DNA from 3 places in the Pseudomonas sp. TE24901 genome. Region 2 is predicted to be linked to each of the others. Evidence: predicted binding sites of a transcription regulator. Region 2 holds the regulator's gene; each other region holds the start of a gene.
The links. Region 2 encodes sigma-54, which starts transcription at its own class of promoters, with help from an activator protein. Its sites were predicted from a motif close to ANTGGCATNNANNTTGCTNT; they were not measured.
Positions count from the first base shown of each region.

Region 1: glnA (glutamate--ammonia ligase) is a predicted target of sigma-54. The motif match lies at 3,194-3,213, and genes of this name have one in related genera.
Region 3: flgB (flagellar basal body rod protein FlgB) is a predicted target of sigma-54. The motif match lies at 3,376-3,395, and genes of this name have one in related genera.

Region 1 is NZ_JBSSAF010000003.1:396,986-402,553, forward strand. Features, by position in the region: gene typA (translational GTPase TypA) at 1-1,385, opposite strand, end outside; gene thiI (tRNA uracil 4-sulfurtransferase ThiI) at 1,525-2,979, opposite strand; gene glnA (glutamate--ammonia ligase) at 3,313-4,719, shown strand; gene ACVWVP_RS07935 (chorismate mutase) at 4,840-5,376, shown strand.
Region 2 is NZ_JBSSAF010000002.1:221,423-226,990, forward strand. Features, by position in the region: gene ACVWVP_RS04700 (ZIP family metal transporter) at 1-655, shown strand, start outside; gene ACVWVP_RS04705 (HPr family phosphocarrier protein) at 760-1,032, opposite strand; gene rapZ (RNase adapter RapZ) at 1,049-1,906, opposite strand; gene ptsN (PTS IIA-like nitrogen regulatory protein PtsN) at 1,909-2,373, opposite strand; gene hpf (ribosome hibernation-promoting factor, HPF/YfiA family) at 2,384-2,689, opposite strand; gene ACVWVP_RS04725 (RNA polymerase factor sigma-54) at 2,765-4,258, opposite strand; gene lptB (LPS export ABC transporter ATP-binding protein) at 4,443-5,168, opposite strand; gene lptA (lipopolysaccharide transport periplasmic protein LptA) at 5,168-5,568, opposite strand, start outside.
Region 3 is NZ_JBSSAF010000007.1:341,173-346,740, reverse strand. Features, by position in the region: gene flgM (flagellar biosynthesis anti-sigma factor FlgM) at 16-339, opposite strand; gene flgA (flagellar basal body P-ring formation chaperone FlgA) at 482-1,246, opposite strand; gene ACVWVP_RS16780 (chemotaxis protein CheV) at 1,327-2,259, shown strand; gene cheR (protein-glutamate O-methyltransferase CheR) at 2,302-3,129, shown strand; gene flgB (flagellar basal body rod protein FlgB) at 3,437-3,844, shown strand; gene flgC (flagellar basal body rod protein FlgC) at 3,848-4,291, shown strand; gene flgD (flagellar hook assembly protein FlgD) at 4,308-5,036, shown strand; gene flgE (flagellar hook protein FlgE) at 5,068-5,568, shown strand, end outside.

The sequences.
Region 1 (5,568 bases), on a different contig from region 2:
GCACCGTTGGTCAGGGTCAGGAACTGGTTACGGAAACCGATCAGACCACGAGCAGGGATGTTGTATTCCAGACGTACACGGCCTTTGCCATCCGGCACCATGTTGGTCAGGTCGCCTTTACGCAGACCCATCTCTTCCATCACCTTGCCCTGGGATTCTTCCGGGGTGTCGATGGTGACGTTTTCGAACGGTTCCTGCTTCACGCCGTCAACTTGACGGATGATCACTTCTGGACGACCAACGCCCATTTCGAAGCCTTCGCGACGCATGGTTTCGATCAGTACCGAGAGGTGCAGCTCACCACGGCCGGAAACCTTGAACTTGTCAGCCGAGTCGCCTTCTTCAACGCGCAGAGCAACGTTGTACAGCAGCTCTTTGTCCAGACGCTCCTTGATGTTACGGGAGGTCACGAACTTGCCTTCTTTACCGCAGAAAGGCGAGTCGTTTACCTGGAAGGTCATGGAAACGGTTGGCTCGTCAACGGTCAGAGGCTTCATCGCCTCGACGGTGTCCGGGTGGCACAGGGTGTCGGAGATGAACAGCGAGTCCATACCGCTGATGCACACGATGTCGCCAGCAGCTGCTTCTTCAACGTCTACACGGTGCAGACCGTGGTGACCCATCAGCTTCAGGATACGACCGTTGCGCTTCTTGCCGTCGGCACCGATAGCGACAACCGGAGTGTTCGGCTTGACGCGACCACGAGCGATACGGCCAACGCCGATAACACCCAGGAAGCTGTTGTAGTCCAGAGCGGAGATCTGCATCTGGAACGCGCCGTCACGGTCAACAGCCGGTGCTGGCACGTTGTCGACGATCGACTGGTACAGCGGGGTCATGTCTTCAGCCATGTCGTTGTGGTCCAGACCGGCAATACCGTTCAGGGCCGAGGCGTAGACGACTTTGAAGTCCAGCTGTTCTTCGGTGGCACCCAGGTTGTCGAACAGGTCGAAGATCTGGTCCAGAACCCAGTCCGGACGCGCGCCTGGACGGTCAACCTTGTTGATGCACACGATCGGACGCAGGCCGGCTTCGAACGCCTTCTTGGTCACGAAACGGGTTTGCGGCATAGGGCCGTCTTGGGCATCAACCAGCAGCAGAACGGAGTCAACCATCGACATGACGCGTTCTACTTCGCCGCCGAAGTCGGCGTGGCCCGGGGTGTCCACGATGTTGATGTGGTAGCCGTTCCAGTTGATAGCGGTGTTTTTTGCCAGGATGGTAATACCGCGCTCTTTTTCCTGGTCGTTGGAGTCCATCACGCGCTCGTCGTTGAGCTCGTTGCGCTCCAGGGTGCCGGATTGACGCAGGAGTTTGTCTACCAGGGTGGTTTTACCATGGTCAACGTGAGCAATGATGGCGATGTTACGTAGATTTTCGATCACTTGTGTATCTCGATCAGAGGATTCGGTGTGCTGACAGGTCGTGGCAGCGATTAACAGTAGAGTCAGGCCTTGCCGTTACAGCTTGACGGCAGAGTCGGGGGGCCGGTGACGCAGGCCACAGGCAAACAGCCCCGGGCTCTTAGCTCGGTCGATAAACGCGCACATTGGCATGCCCCTCACTGAGCAAATGGTGGGCATGCAGGCGACTCATCACGCCTTTGTCGCAATACAGCAGGTACTGACGGCTGTTATCCAGTTCCTTGAAACGCGCGTTCAGTGCGTAGAACGGCAGCGTTTGCACGTCGATGCCAGCGATTTCCAGTGGCTCATCTTCAGCGGCATCCGGGTGACGGATGTCGATGACGATCTGGCCGGCCAGGGCTTCGCTGACTTCTTCGATCTTCACATCCTGGCCCAACTCGTCGATCACGCGATCGATCGGGACCAGCTTGGCGTTCTCGAGCGCACGCTCCAGGATCGCCATGTCGAATTCTTTCTCTTCATGCTCCACGCGGTAACGCTTGGCGTGGGTCTTGGGGTTCACCGAAATGACCCCGCAGTACTCAGGCATGTGCTTGGCAAAGTCGGCGGTGCCGATTTCTTCTGCCAGGTCGATGATGTCCTGCTTGTGGCTGGCGATCAGCGGGCGCAAGACCAGCTTCTCGGTGACGCAATCGATGATCGACAGGTTGGGCAGCGTCTGGCTGGACACCTGGGAGATCGCTTCACCGGTCACCAGCGCATCGATGTGCAGGCGGTCGGCAATGCTCGACGCCGCGCGCAACATCATACGCTTCAATACTACGCCCATATGACCGTTATCGACTTTACCGAGAATTTCTCCCAGCACTTCCTCGAACGGTACGCTCACAAATAGCACGCGTTGGGAGCTGCCGTATTTCTTCCAGATAAAGTGCGCAACTTCCATCACGCCCAATTCGTGTGCACGCCCGCCCAGGTTAAAGAAGCAGAAGTGGCTCATCAGGCCACGGCGCATGATCTGGTAGGCCGCCACCGTGGAATCGAAACCGCCGGACATGAGTACCAGGGTCTGTTCCAGGGCGCCCAGCGGGTAGCCGCCGATGCTGTTGTGCTGGCTGTGGATCACAAACAACCGTTGGTCGCGAATTTCGATACGGACTTCGATTTCCGGCGTTTTCAGCGAGATTCCTGCCGCGCCGCACTCGCGACGCAGCTTGCTGCCGACGTATTTTTCGACGTCCATGGAGCTGAACGGGTGCTTGCCGGCGCGCTTGCAGCGCACCGAAAAGATCTTGCCGGTCAGCGAGTCACCGTAGTGCTGCTTGCACTTCTCGGTGATGTCGTCGAAGTCGCCCAGCGCGTACTCATCCACCTGCAGGAAATGCGCGATGCCCGGCATGCAGCTCAGGCGCTCGGTCATGTCCTTCAAGGCTTTGGCGTCGGTAATGCGGGTTTCCAGCTCGAGGTTGTCCCACACACCGTTCACCACCACAGCCGGGTCCAGGTCTCGGAGCACGGCACGGATGTTCTTGGCCAATTGACGGATGAAACGCGTCCGTACCGGTCGGCTCTTGATGGTGATCTCGGGGAAGACTTTAACGATTAATTTCATGGAAACAGCGCGCGCCGGGCCTGCTGAAAAAGGGGGGCGCGGATTATAGCGGAAATCGCTCAAGGTTTAACCAGTTAATATGCACAACAGGTTGAGCGCACCAAAACAGGTCATTTTCACGAATTAACGCTACATTGCAGTGCGTTATTTTTTCCGTTTCAGCGGATTGCACCGTTATAGGGGCCATTTTGAGGCAAAAAGGCCATGTTGGCGCACTGGCATGCAATTTGCTCCCTTGTGAGGCAGGTTGCCTTGGCGGAGTATCCGCGCCGGCATCACCCACATTCTAAGGGCTAACTCCACTACCCAGCCCGAAGCCACCCGGAGGACACCATGTCGAAGTCGGTTCAACTCATCAAAGATCATGACGTTAAATGGATTGATCTGCGCTTCACGGACACCAAAGGTACTCAGCACCACGTGACCATGCCGGCTCGCGACGCGCTGGATGATGCTTTCTTCGAAGAAGGCAAAATGTTCGACGGCTCCTCCATCGCTGGCTGGAAAGGCATCGAAGCTTCCGACATGATCCTGATGCCGGACGACAGCACTGCCGTGCTCGACCCGTTCACCGAAGACCCAACCCTGATCATCGTCTGCGACGTGATCGAGCCTTCGACCATGCAAGGCTACGACCGCGACCCACGTGCGATCGCCAAGCGTGCCGAGGAATACCTGAAGTCGACCGGTATCGGCGACACTGTATTCGTAGGCCCAGAGCCAGAATTCTTCATCTTTGATTCGGTCAAGTTCAAGTCCGACATCTCCGGCTCCATGTTCAAGATCTTCTCCGAACAAGGTTCGTGGATGTCCGACCAGGACGTGGAAGGCGGCAACAAAGGCCACCGTCCAGGTATCAAAGGTGGCTACTTCCCAGTTCCGCCGTTCGACCACGACCACGAAATCCGTACCTCCATGTGCAACGCCATGGAAGAAATGGGCCTGGTCATCGAAGTTCACCACCACGAAGTGGCGACTGCCGGCCAGAACGAAATCGGCGTGAAGTTCAACACCCTGGTTGCCAAGGCTGACGAAGTTCAGACCCTGAAGTACTGCGTACACAACGTGGCTGATGCCTACGGCCGTACCGCTACCTTCATGCCTAAGCCTCTGTACGGCGATAACGGTTCGGGTATGCATGTTCACCTGTCCATCGCTAAAGAAGGCAAGAACACCTTCGCTGGCGAAGGTTATGCCGGCCTGTCCGACACTGCCCTGTACTTCATCGGCGGTATCATCAAGCACGGTAAGGCCCTGAACGGCTTCACCAACCCGTCGACCAACTCCTACAAGCGTCTGGTCCCAGGTTTCGAAGCACCGGTAATGCTGGCCTACTCGGCGCGTAACCGCTCCGCCTCGATCCGTATTCCTTACGTGTCCAGCCCTCGCGCTCGCCGCATCGAAGCCCGCTTCCCGGATCCAGCAGCCAACCCATACCTGGCCTTCGCTGCCCTGGTAATGGCGGGTCTGGACGGTATCCAGAACAAGATCCACCCTGGCGATGCCGCCGACAAAAACTTGTATGACCTGCCGCCTGAAGAGGCCAAAGAGATCCCACAAGTGTGCGGCAGCCTGAAAGAAGCCCTGGAAGAGCTGGACAAGGGCCGTGCGTTCCTGACCAAAGGCGGCGTATTCAGCGACGACTTCATCGATGCCTACATCGAGCTGAAAAGCGAAGAAGAAATCAAAGTACGCACCTTCGTACACCCACTGGAATACGAGCTGTACTACAGCTGCTAATCCAGTAGCGCTACTTGACGTAGCGTGACAAGAAAGGCCTCCTTCGGGAGGTCTTTTTTTTGCCCAGGCTTTTTGAACACTATAAAAGAGGGCTGGCGCCCTCCCATCAGGAGATCACCGTTGAAACGTCGACTCTTATTTGCCCTGCTATTTGCCAGTGCCAGCGCCCACGCTGCGCCACCCACGCTCGACCCCCTGCTCAACAGCATCGCCGAACGCCTGCAGATCGCCGAACAGGTCGCCCTGAGCAAATGGGACAGCCACAAGCCCGTGGAGGACAAGACGCGCGAACAAGAGGTGATCGCCAGTGCTGCCACCCAGGCACCGAGCTACAAACTGAGCCCTGCTGCCGCCGAGCAGTTTTTCTCGGCGCAGATCGAAGCCAACAAACTGGTGCAATACACCCTGCTGTCCGACTGGCAGTTCCAGGGCAAGTCGCCCGACGATCCACGCCCGGACTTGGTGAAGCAGATTCGCCCCCGCCTCGACGAACTGCAAAAACGCCTGCTCCAGCAATTGGCGGACTTCACCCCGCAACGCACCGACCCTCAGTGCCCGCAGTGGCTGGCGCAGGCCGTCCACGAACCGCTGAACGAGCCCATGCAACAACTGGCGATGATCCGCGCCACCGCCGAGCTGTGCATCCACAAAGGCTAGAGCCTGCAAACCCCATCAAAACTGTGGGAGCGGGCTTGCTCGCGAAAGCGGCGCATCAGTCAATGAAGATGTCGACTGAAGTACCGTATTCGCGAGCAAGCCCGCTCCCACATTTGAATTGCGCTCATTCAGGTGCTTCCTGAACAACCTTCACAAAACCGCACTATATTGGTGCGATAGGCTGCACCCTTC
Region 2 (5,568 bases):
GGGGTTTGGGGCGGGTGTGATGCTGGCTGCGACCGCGTTTTCGTTGATCGTGCCGGGCATTGCCGCCGCTGAAACCCTGGGGCTCTCGCCTTGGGGCGCCAGTGGGTTGATCAGCTTCGGCATCATGCTGGGCGCCTTCGGGCTGTACCTGGTCGACCGCAAGGTCTCCGGTGCGAGCCCGGAAATGTTGGTGGGCACACCGGATAAGCCTGTGATTCCTCCACGTATCTGGTTGTTCGTGTTTGCCATCATTGCCCACAATATTCCCGAAGGCATGGCCGTGGGCGTCTCCGCAGGCGGTGGCATGCCAGATGCCGACAGCCTGGCCATGGGCATCGCCTTGCAGGATGTACCCGAAGGCCTGGTGATTGCGTTGGTATTGGCCGGCGCGGGGATGTCGCGGGTCAAGGCGTTCTTGATCGGCGCAGCGTCAGGCTTGGTGGAGCCGGTATTCGCAGTGCTTTGCGCCTGGCTGGTCAGCCTGGCCGAAGTGCTGTTGCCGCTTGGGTTGGCGTTGGCGGCGGGTGCGATGCTGTTGGTCGTGACCCACGAGGTCATCCCGGAGTCGCGGCGCAATGGTCACGAAAAGCTCGCCAGCCTGGGGCTGTGCATCGGCTTCTGCTTGATGATGGTGATGGACACGGCCTTGGGATAAATCGCTTCTGTAGGAGCCCGGCTTGCCGGCGATGGCGTCCTCAGGTCCAACACCTGACTCAAAGGCCTCATCGCCGGCAAGCCGGGCTCCTACAAGGGATGGGGCTATTCGCCTTCGTCGAAGTAGTTGTTGATCAACGCCACCAGTGCAGCCATGGCTTCGTCTTCCTGTTCGCCTTCCGTCTTCAGGTGAATCTTGGTGCCCTTGCCGGCTGCCAGCATCATCATGGCCATGATGCTCTTGCCGTCGACCATCGATTCCGGTGTGCGACCGGCGCGGATCTGGCAAGGAAACTGCCCGGCCACGCCGACGAATTTGGCTGAGGCACGGGCGTGCAGGCCTAGCTTGTTGATGATTTCAATTTCCAGAGCGGGCATCGCGCAGGTGTTCCTTTCAGCTAAGGTCGCGGTGGCGGACCTGGACGTTCTTGAGGGTTTGTTGCAGCACCTGGCCCAGGCGCTCGGTCAGGTAGACGGAGCGGTGGTGACCACCGGTGCAGCCGATGGCAATGGTGACGTACGCGCGATTGCTCGCGGCAAAGCGGGGTAGCCATTTGAGCAGGTAGCTGGAGATATCCTGGAACATCTCTTCAACATCCGGCTGCGCGGCCAGGTATTCGGCTACAGGCAAGTCCAGCCCGGATTGTTCGCGCAGTTCCGGCTTCCAGTAAGGGTTGGGCAGGCAGCGCACATCGAACACCAGGTCGGCGTCCACCGGCATGCCGCGCTTGAAGCCGAACGACTCCACGAGAAACGCCGTGCCAGGTTCCGGTTGGTTGAGCAGGCGCAGCTTGATGGCATCGCGCAACTGATACAGATTGAGGCTGGTGGTGTTGATCTTGAGGTCGGCGAGGTCAATGATCGGGCCCAGCAACTTGGTTTCATCCTCGATGGCTTCTGCCAGGGAGCGATGGGGGCTGCTGAGGGGGTGACGTCGGCGGGTCTCGGAAAAGCGCTTGAGCAGGGTTTCTTCGTCGGCGTCCAGGTACAGCACATCACAATGAATATGCTTGGCCCTGACCTCCTCGAGCAGTTGCGGAAAACGCTCAAGGTGGCTGGGCAGGTTGCGGGCATCAATCGAAACGGCAACCAGGGGCTGGGCCAGCTCGGTGTGGATCAGTGCGCGTTCCGCCAGCTCCGGCAGCAGGCCGGCCGGCAGGTTGTCGATGCAATAAAAGCCGTTGTCCTCAAGGACATTGAGGGCAGTGCTTTTACCCGAGCCGGAGCGGCCGCTGACGATGATCAAACGCATGATTACTGCCCGTTCTGTTCATCCAGGACAACCTGATAAAGCGCCTCATTGCTGCTGGCGCCGCGCAGTTTGTCGCGTACGTCCTTGCGGTCAAGCATGCTGGCGATCTGCCGAAGCAGTTCCAGGTGCGCATCGGTGGCGGCTTGCGGGACCAGCAGGACAAACAGCAGGTCGACCGGGGCGCCGTCGATGGCGTCGAAATCGATGGGAGCTTCAAGGTGCAGCAGGGCACTGACAGGTGTTTCGCAACCCTTGAGACGGCAGTGGGGGATGGCGATGCCGTTGCCAAAACCGGTGGAGCCGAGTTTTTCACGGGCAATCAGCGCGTCGAAGACATCTTGCATCTCCAGATCCGGCACTTCGCGCGCGATCAGGTTGGCAATTTGTTCGAGGGCTTTTTTCTTGCTGCCGCCCGGCACGTTCACGAGTGAACGGCCGGGGGTCAGGATGGTTTCAAGTCGGATCATGGGGGGAGAGTTAACGACCTGTACCTTGCATCAGGTGCAGATTCTTTTCCTTATGCTTTATGAGTTGGCGGTCCAGCTTGTCGTAGAGCGAGTCGATCGCCGCGTACATGTCTTCATGCTCCGCATTGGCGACGAGCTTTGCATTCGGTACGTGCAGGGTGGCCTCGATTTTCTGCTTGAGCTTATCGACCTCCATGATGACCTGCACGTTGGTGATCTTGTCAAAATGCCCTGCCAGCTTGTTCAGCTTGCTTTCGGTGTATTCACGCAGGGGTTTGGTGACTTCCAGCTGGTGTCCACTGATGTTGACTTGCATACAGCTTCTCCTTCGTTGCCAGTGCATAAAGCGGCAGGCCGGGGTGCCTGCCACTGGAACGCTGTGGCCCGCCCGTCACATCAAACGCTTACGCTCGCTGGAAGGCGCGATCCCGAGGGACTCGCGGTACTTGGCGACGGTTCGACGGGCGACCTGAATGCCTTGTGCCTCCAGTAAACCAGCGATCTTACTGTCACTCAATGGCTTTTTCTGATTTTCAGCGGCAACCAGTTTTTTGATGATCGCGCGGATCGCCGTGGACGAGCATTCGCCGCCTTCGGAGGTGCTGACGTGGCTGGAGAAAAAGTATTTCAGTTCATAAATACCCCGTGGGGTATGCATGAATTTCTGCGTGGTCACCCGGGAGATCGTCGATTCATGCATACCCACTGCTTCGGCGATGTCATGCAGCACCAGCGGCTTCATCGCCTCGTCGCCGTATTCCAGGAAGCCGCGCTGGTGCTCGACGATCTGGGTGGCGACTTTCATCAGGGTTTCGTTGCGGCTTTGCAGGCTCTTGATGAACCAGCGCGCTTCCTGCAACTGGTTGCGCATGAAGGTGTTGTCGGCGCTGGTGTCGGCACGACGTACAAAACCGGCGTACTGCGGGTTGACGCGCAAGCGTGGTACCGACTCCTGGTTAAGCTCCACCAGCCAGCGCTCGTTGTCCTTGCGTACGATCACGTCAGGGACGACGTATTCAGCTTCGCTGGACTCGATCTGCGAACCGGGGCGTGGGTTGAGGCTCTGGACCAGCTCGATGACCTGGCGCAGGTCGTCTTCCTTGAGCTTCATGCGGCGCATGAGCTGGCTGTAGTCGCGGCTGCCCAGCAGGTCGATGTAGTCATTGACCAGGCGCTGGGCCTCGGCAAGCCAAGGCGTCTTGGCCGGAAGTTGGCGCAATTGCAGCAGCAGGCACTCGCTGAGGGTGCGGGCGCCAATGCCGGCCGGTTCGAATTGCTGGATTCGGTGCAGGACGGCTTCGATCTCGTCCAGCTCAATGTCCAGTTCCGGGTCGAATGCCTCAAGGATTTCCTCAAGGGTTTCGTCCAGGTAGCCCTGGTTATTGATGCAGTCGATCAGGGTGACGGCGATCAGGCGATCGGTGTCGGACATCGGTGCCAGGTTCAGTTGCCACAGCAGATGGCTCTGCAGGCTCTCGCCGGCTGACGTGCGGGTGGTGAAGTCCCACTCGTCATCGTCATTGCTTGGCAGGCTGCTGGCACTGGTCTGGTAGACGTCTTCCCAGGCCGTGTCCACGGGAAGCTCGTTGGGAATGCGTTCGTTCCATTCGCCGTCCTCCAGGTTGTCCACCGTCGGGGCGGTTTCCTGATAGGAGGGTTCCTGCACGTCGGAATTGGGTTTTTGCTCGATGTTGTCAGCCAGCGGGTCTGCATTGTCGAAGTCGTCGCCTTCTTCCTGGCGTTCGAGCATCGGATTGGACTCCAGGGCCTCCTGGATTTCCTGTTGCAGGTCCAGGGTCGACAATTGGAGCAGGCGGATGGCCTGTTGCAGCTGCGGTGTCATCGTCAGCTGCTGGCCCATTCTCAGGACTAGCGATGGTTTCATGGCAGGGGCTTAACACCTTATTCGCCGGCGCAATGCGCCATCCACGACAGGGCGCGTGAGCGCCAAACATAAGCAAATTATATGCCTGATATCGGGGGCTTTGCCTAGAGCGCGGTAACAATAAAAAAACTGAGGTTTTTATTGACTCCCGCGCGCGCTGGCGTTCGGCCTGACACCGCGACGCTTACAGGCGGAACTCGTGGCCCAGGTACACTTCCTTGACCAGTTCGTTGGCCAGGATGGTGGCGGAGTCGCCTTCGGCGATCAATTGGCCATCGTTGACGATATAAGCGGTTTCACAGATATCGAGGGTCTCGCGAACGTTGTGGTCAGTGATCAGTACGCCGATCCCCTTGGCCTTGAGGTGGTGGATGATCTGTTTGATATCGCCCACCGAAATCGGGTCGACGCCGGCGAACGGTTCGTCCAGCAGGATGAACTTCGGCGCGGTGGCCAATGCGCGGGCGATTTCCACACGGCGACGCTCGCCACCGGACAGGCTCATGCCCAGGTTGTCGCGGATGTGGTTGATATGGAATTCCTGCAGCAGGCTTTCCAGCTCCTTACGGCGGCCGTCACGGTCGAGTTCCTTACGGGTCTCCAGGATCGCCATGATGTTGTCCGAAACCGACAGTTTGCGGAAGATCGACGCTTCCTGGGGAAGATAGCCGATACCGGCGCGAGCACGACCGTGCATCGGCTGGTGGCTGACATCCAGGTCGTCGATCAGTACGCGACCCTGATCTGCCTGGACCAGGCCGACGATCATGTAGAAACAGGTGGTCTTGCCGGCACCGTTGGGGCCGAGCAGGCCGACGATCTGGCCGCTGTCGATCGACAGGCTGACGTCGCGCACGACCTGACGGCTTTTGTAGGCCTTGGCCAGATGCTGGGCTTTCAGGGTTGCCATTACTCGGCCTTCTTCTTCGGCTGGATAACCATGTCGATACGCGGACGAGGTGCGGTGACCTTGTTGCCATTGGCGCGACCGGCGTTGGCGACCTGTTTCACGGTGTCATAGGTGATTTTTTCACCTTCCGTGGTGTTGCCGTCGGTGCTGACGACCTTGGCCTGGTCAATCAGGACAATGCGGTTCTGCTGGGCGTGATACTGAATGGTCTTGCCATAGCCCTTCATCGGGGCGGTGTCGGCAGGTGCCTGCTTCTGTTCGAAATAGGCCAGGTTGCCCACCGAGGTCACGACGTCGATGTCGCCGCTCTTGGTGCGGGTCAGTGTCACCGTGTTGCCAGTGATCTTCATCGAGCCCTGGGTAATGATCACGCCACCGGTGTAGGTCGCGACGCCTTGCT
Region 3 (5,568 bases), on a different contig from region 2:
TGCGCAGGCCTTTGCCTAGCGCTCGGCTTCGAAGTTAAGCAGCTTGCTGGCTACACGGTTGCTGTCGACTTTATAGCTGCCATCGGCGATCGCCTGTTTCAACTCGGCCACACGGGCTTTGTTGACTACCGGTTGATCGCGCAGCGAGTCAGTGACCTTCTGCAACTGTTGAGCCTCATTGCTCAGGTGTACCGATTCCCCGCTTTGGCTGGCACCGGCCTGCTCTGCCTTGGCGGGCAGGGGCTGGGACTTGGCATCTACGCTGTCCTTGGCACCGCTGGTGCGCGTAGAGCCGGGCAAAGCCTGGGCGTTATTCAAACGGCTGAAATCAATGACCATAATAAAAAAACCTCTGGGTATTTGGACGCTTGCCATGTTTTCGGCCATACCCGGACAAACTTTAGGCTCGATTGACAATAAACCTGTTTGCGCGAACGTCTGGCGCACAGTGTAGGAAAAGCTGGCGTCCGATACCAGTGATCTATAAAGCCACCTCGACTTGACCGGGGGCTGTCACCCGCGCCTTGATCACGCGGTTGGAATTCAGGTTTTTCACGCGGATCTGCTCGCTCATGCCGCCGTTGGACAGCGCCTCCCCGGGCATTTTCACGTTCAGCGCGCCGCTGCTGGCAGAGATCACCACCTGATCGCCCTTGCGCACAACCTCGGCCTGCTCCAGATGCACCAGGGTTATCACTTGGTCAGTGACCATTGGTCGGGTCAATTTCTGCCCGATGGCCTGGTCCAGCGAAGTCAGGTAGCCCTGGTTGATCAGGCTGATATCCCGTTCACGTAGGGCGACGTCCTGGTCACCAATGATGCCGGTGCGCTTGAGCGGGCGGGTCACCACCACCACGTCACGGAACAGCTTGACCTGCGCCGGCACGAACACCGTCCAGGGCGACGCACCTTCACAGCGTACTTTTACCGTCACGCGGCCAATCGGCTGGGCCGGGCTTTCCAGGGTGGCTGTCAATTCCTTGTCGCACGCCGGCATGCGCAGGCGGGGGTCCAGCTGGTTGACCTGGATTTCGTAGCGCCCGGGCGTCTGGGTGGTCGCCAGATAATCTTCTACAGTGAACTCAAGAAAGCCCTGGGTGACGCCGATAAGTAGATCAGGCAAGGTGACGTTATCTGCGCGGGCCGTGGCCCCTGTGCCCACGGCAAGCAATGCCAGCGACGCACAGAGGAAGCTGCGTAGTCGTTGGGGAGCAAGGCGTCGGGAAACTGTCGTTTTAAGGTTCATGACCAATAAAAAGCAAAGCTCGTGCCGTTTAATGTTGGGTACGCGTCGTACCCTTTAGGTTTTAGCGTAGGAGTCTGGGCATGGCAGGTGTAATGGATTCAGTAAACCAGCGCACACAGCTGGTAGGGCAGAATCGCCTGGAGTTGTTGCTTTTTCGCCTGGACGGCAAGCAGCTATATGGCATCAACGTGTTCAAGGTGCGGGAAGTGCTGCAGTGTCCCAAGCTGACGATCATGCCCAAGTCCAGCCCGGTGGTGTGTGGCGTTGCCAACATCCGCGGGGCGACGATCCCGATTCTTGACCTGGCCATGGCCACCGGTTCTGCCGGCTTGCAGGACCGTGAGAGCCCGTTCGTGATCATCACCGAGTACAACACCAAGACCCAGGGCTTCCTGGTGCGCTCGGTGGAGCGCATCGTCAACATGAACTGGGAAGAGATCCATCCGCCGCCCAAGGGCACCGGCCGCGATCACTACCTCACGGCAGTGACGCGGGTCGACAACCAGTTGGTGGAAATCATCGACGTGGAGAAGATCCTCGCCGAAGTGGCGCCGACCTCGGAGAACATCTCGGTGGGTGTGGTCGATGCCGAAACCGCGCACAAGGCTGTATCGCTGCGGGTGTTGACCGTGGATGACTCCTCCGTGGCGCGCAAACAGGTCACTCGTTGCCTGCAAACCGTCGGGGTGGAAGTGGTCGCGCTCAACGACGGCCGCCAGGCCCTGGATTATCTGCGCACGCTGGTGGATGAGGGCAAGAAGCCCGAAGAAGAATTCCTGATGATGATTTCCGACATCGAGATGCCGGAAATGGACGGCTACACCCTCACGGCCGAGATACGCAACGATCCGCGCATGCAAAAACTACATATCATCCTGCATACTTCGTTGTCGGGTGTATTCAATCAGGCGATGGTCAAGAAGGTCGGCGCCGATGACTTCCTGGCCAAATTCCGCCCTGATGACCTGGCATCCCGGGTAGTCGACCGGATCAAGGCAGCAGATCACGGCTAGGGGATTTCCCCTGGCGGTCACACGATTTAAGAGGCGGTATCATTGTCTACGGGTAATTTGGATTTCGAACAGTTCCGGGTCTTCCTGGAAAAAGCCTGTGGCATATTGCTCGGTGAAAACAAGCAGTACCTGGTATCCAGCCGTCTCAACAAACTGATGGAACAGCAGGGCATCAAGTCGTTGGGTGAGCTGGTCCAGCGCATCCAGGGTCAACCGCGCAGCGGGCTCAAGGAGATGGTGGTCGATGCCATGACCACCAACGAAACCCTGTGGTTTCGGGATACCTACCCCTTCGAGGTGCTCAAGAGCAAAGTGCTGCCCGAAGCCATCAAGGCAAGCCCGGGCCAGCGCCTGCGCATCTGGTCGGCGGCGTGCTCCTCGGGGCAGGAGCCGTACTCGATCTCGATGGCTATCGACGAGTTCGAACGGACCAACATGGGCCAATTGAAGGCCGGTGCGCAAATCGTTGCCACCGACCTGTCCGGCACCATGCTCACCAACTGCAAGACCGGCGAGTACGACAGCCTGGCCCTGGGCCGTGGTTTGTCCCAGGAACGCCTGCAGCGTTACTTTGACCCGAAAGGGGCAGGGCGCTGGGCGGTCAAGGCGCCGATCAAGAACCGGGTGGAGTTCCGCTCGTTCAACCTGCTCGACAGCTACGCCAGCCTGGGCAAGTTCGACATGGTGTTCTGCCGCAACGTGCTGATCTACTTCTCGGCCGAAGTGAAGAAAGACATCCTGTTGCGCATCCACGGCACGCTCAAGCGCGGCGGCTATCTGTTCCTCGGTGCTTCCGAGGCGCTGAACGGTCTGCCGGATCATTACCAGATGGTGCAGTGCAGCCCGGGGATCATCTACCAGGCCAAGTAAGAGTTACGCGGTTAACAATGTGGGAGCGGGCTTGCTCGCGAATGCGGTTTGTCAGTCAGATATAAATTGACTGACCTGCCGCATTCGCGAGCAAGTCCGCTCCCACATTTGTTTTGCGGCAAGGTAAATGAAGGCGGCAACTCACCATTGCCGCTTTACTGGCGCCACGCGGAAACCCGTTGCCGCTTTTCTGGCATTGCCACCGGCAAACCCCTCGCAAACCCTTGAGTTACGGCCTTTTCGTTAATTGGCATGCGCCTTGCTATAACCCAGTTACGAAAAGCAGGTCAGCCTAAAGGTTTCCGCCATGAGCATCAGCTTCGATAAAGCGCTCGGTATTCACGAACAAGCCCTGGGCTTCCGCGCCCAGCGTGCTGAAGTCTTGGCCAACAACATTGCCAACGCCGACACCCCGAACTACAAGGCTCGGGATTTGGACTTCTCCGCCGTGCTCGCTGCACAGCAGGACAAGACCAAGAATGGCACCTTCGCCTTGAACGTGACCAATACCCGTCACATTGAAGCGCAAGGCCTGGGCAATGGTGACGAGTCGCTGCTGTATCGCACGCCGATGCAGCCGTCGATCGACCAGAACACCGTCGACGCCCAGCTGGAGCAATCGGCCTACGCCGAGAACTCGGTGAACTTCCAGGCCAGCTTCACCCTGCTCAACAGTAAATTCAAAGGGCTGATGTCAGCCCTGCGTGGAGAGTAAGCCATGTCCCTAGCCAGTGTTTTCAATATTGCCGGCAGTGGCATGAGCGCGCAGACCACGCGTTTGAACACCGTCGCCAGTAACATCGCCAACGCCGAGACCGTGTCTTCGAGCATTGACCAGACCTACCGCGCCCGTCACCCGGTGTTCGCCACCATGTTCCAGGGCGGCCAGAGCGGCGGCAGCGATTCGCTGTTCCAGAACCAGGATGCCGCCGGCCAAGGCGTGCAGGTGCTCGGCGTGGTTGAAGACCAGAGCAACCTGGAAGCCCGCTACGAGCCGAACCACCCGGCCGCGAACGAAAAAGGCTACGTGTACTACCCGAACGTCAACGTGGTCGAGGAGATGGCTGACATGATCTCTGCCAGCCGCTCGTTCCAGACCAACGCGGAAATGATGAACACCGCCAAAACCATGATGCAGAAGGTCCTGACCCTGGGTCAGTGATAAGGGGCGCCAAATAATGGCCATTGTTGATACCACTTCTACCAACACGGCGGTTCAGGACCTTTTCAACTCGAAGGTCAAGTCCGCGACAGACAACAGCAGCGTCGGTGATGCTTCCAAGGCGGCGACGGGCAACCAGTCGCTGGGCAAGGACGCATTCCTGCAACTGCTGGTGACCCAGCTCAAAAACCAGAACCCGCTGTCGCCTCAGGACAACGGCGCGTTCGTGGCGCAACTGGCGCAGTTCAGCAGCCTGGAAGGGATCAACACCCTGAACGATTCGGTGAACGCGATCTCCAGCAACTTCAGCTCGTCGCAAGCGCTGCAAGCGTCGTCGCTGGTGGGGCGTTCGATCATCACCCAGACCGACAAGGCCATGGTTGATACCAGCAAGAGCATGACCGGTTCGGTGGCGGTGACGGCGGCGACGGGTAACGTCTCCGTGAAGATCACCGACAAGGACGGCAACGTGGTGCGCACCATCGACATGGGTGCCCAGAGCGCTGGCGATGCGAGCTTTATCTGGGATGGCAAGAACGACAAGGGCGAAGTCGCCCCTGCCGGTACCTACACCTTTGCCGCCACCACGAAGAACGACAAGGGTGACTCGGTTGCCTTGGCCACTTCGCTGCCGGCAACCGTTACCAGCGTGACGCTGAGCAAGACCGGCGGCGAAATGCTGTTGAACCTTGCAGGCGGCATGGGCAGCGTCAAGCTGTCGCAAATTCAGACTATCGGTACATAGAGCCGGCTAAATACGGCAGAAGGAGAGAAACATGTCTTTTAACATCGGCCTGAGCGGCCTCTATGCGGCCAACAAACAACTGGACGTGACCGGCAACAACATCGCCAACGTCGCGACCACGGGCTTCAAGTCGTCCCGTGCGGAGTTCGCGGACATCTACGCGGCCTCCAAACTGGGCACCGGCCAGAACAGCATCGGCAACGGTGTGAACCTGGCGGCTGTGTCCCAGCAGTTCACCCAGGGTGACGTGAACAACAGCGGCGGCATCCTGGACATGGCGATCCAGGGCGGCGGCTTCTTCGTGCAGAAGGCCAGCGACGGTTCGCTGGAATACACCCGTAGTGGTGCCTTCCGTGCCGACAAAGACGGCTACATCACCAACAACACCGGCACCTCGCGCCTGCAAGGCTACGCGGCGGACGCCGATGGCAATATCATCAAGGGCGGCCTGACCGACCTGCAACTGAACCTGTCGAACCTGCCGCCGAAGGCGTCCACCAAGGTGGATTCCACCAGTAACCTGAACTCTTCA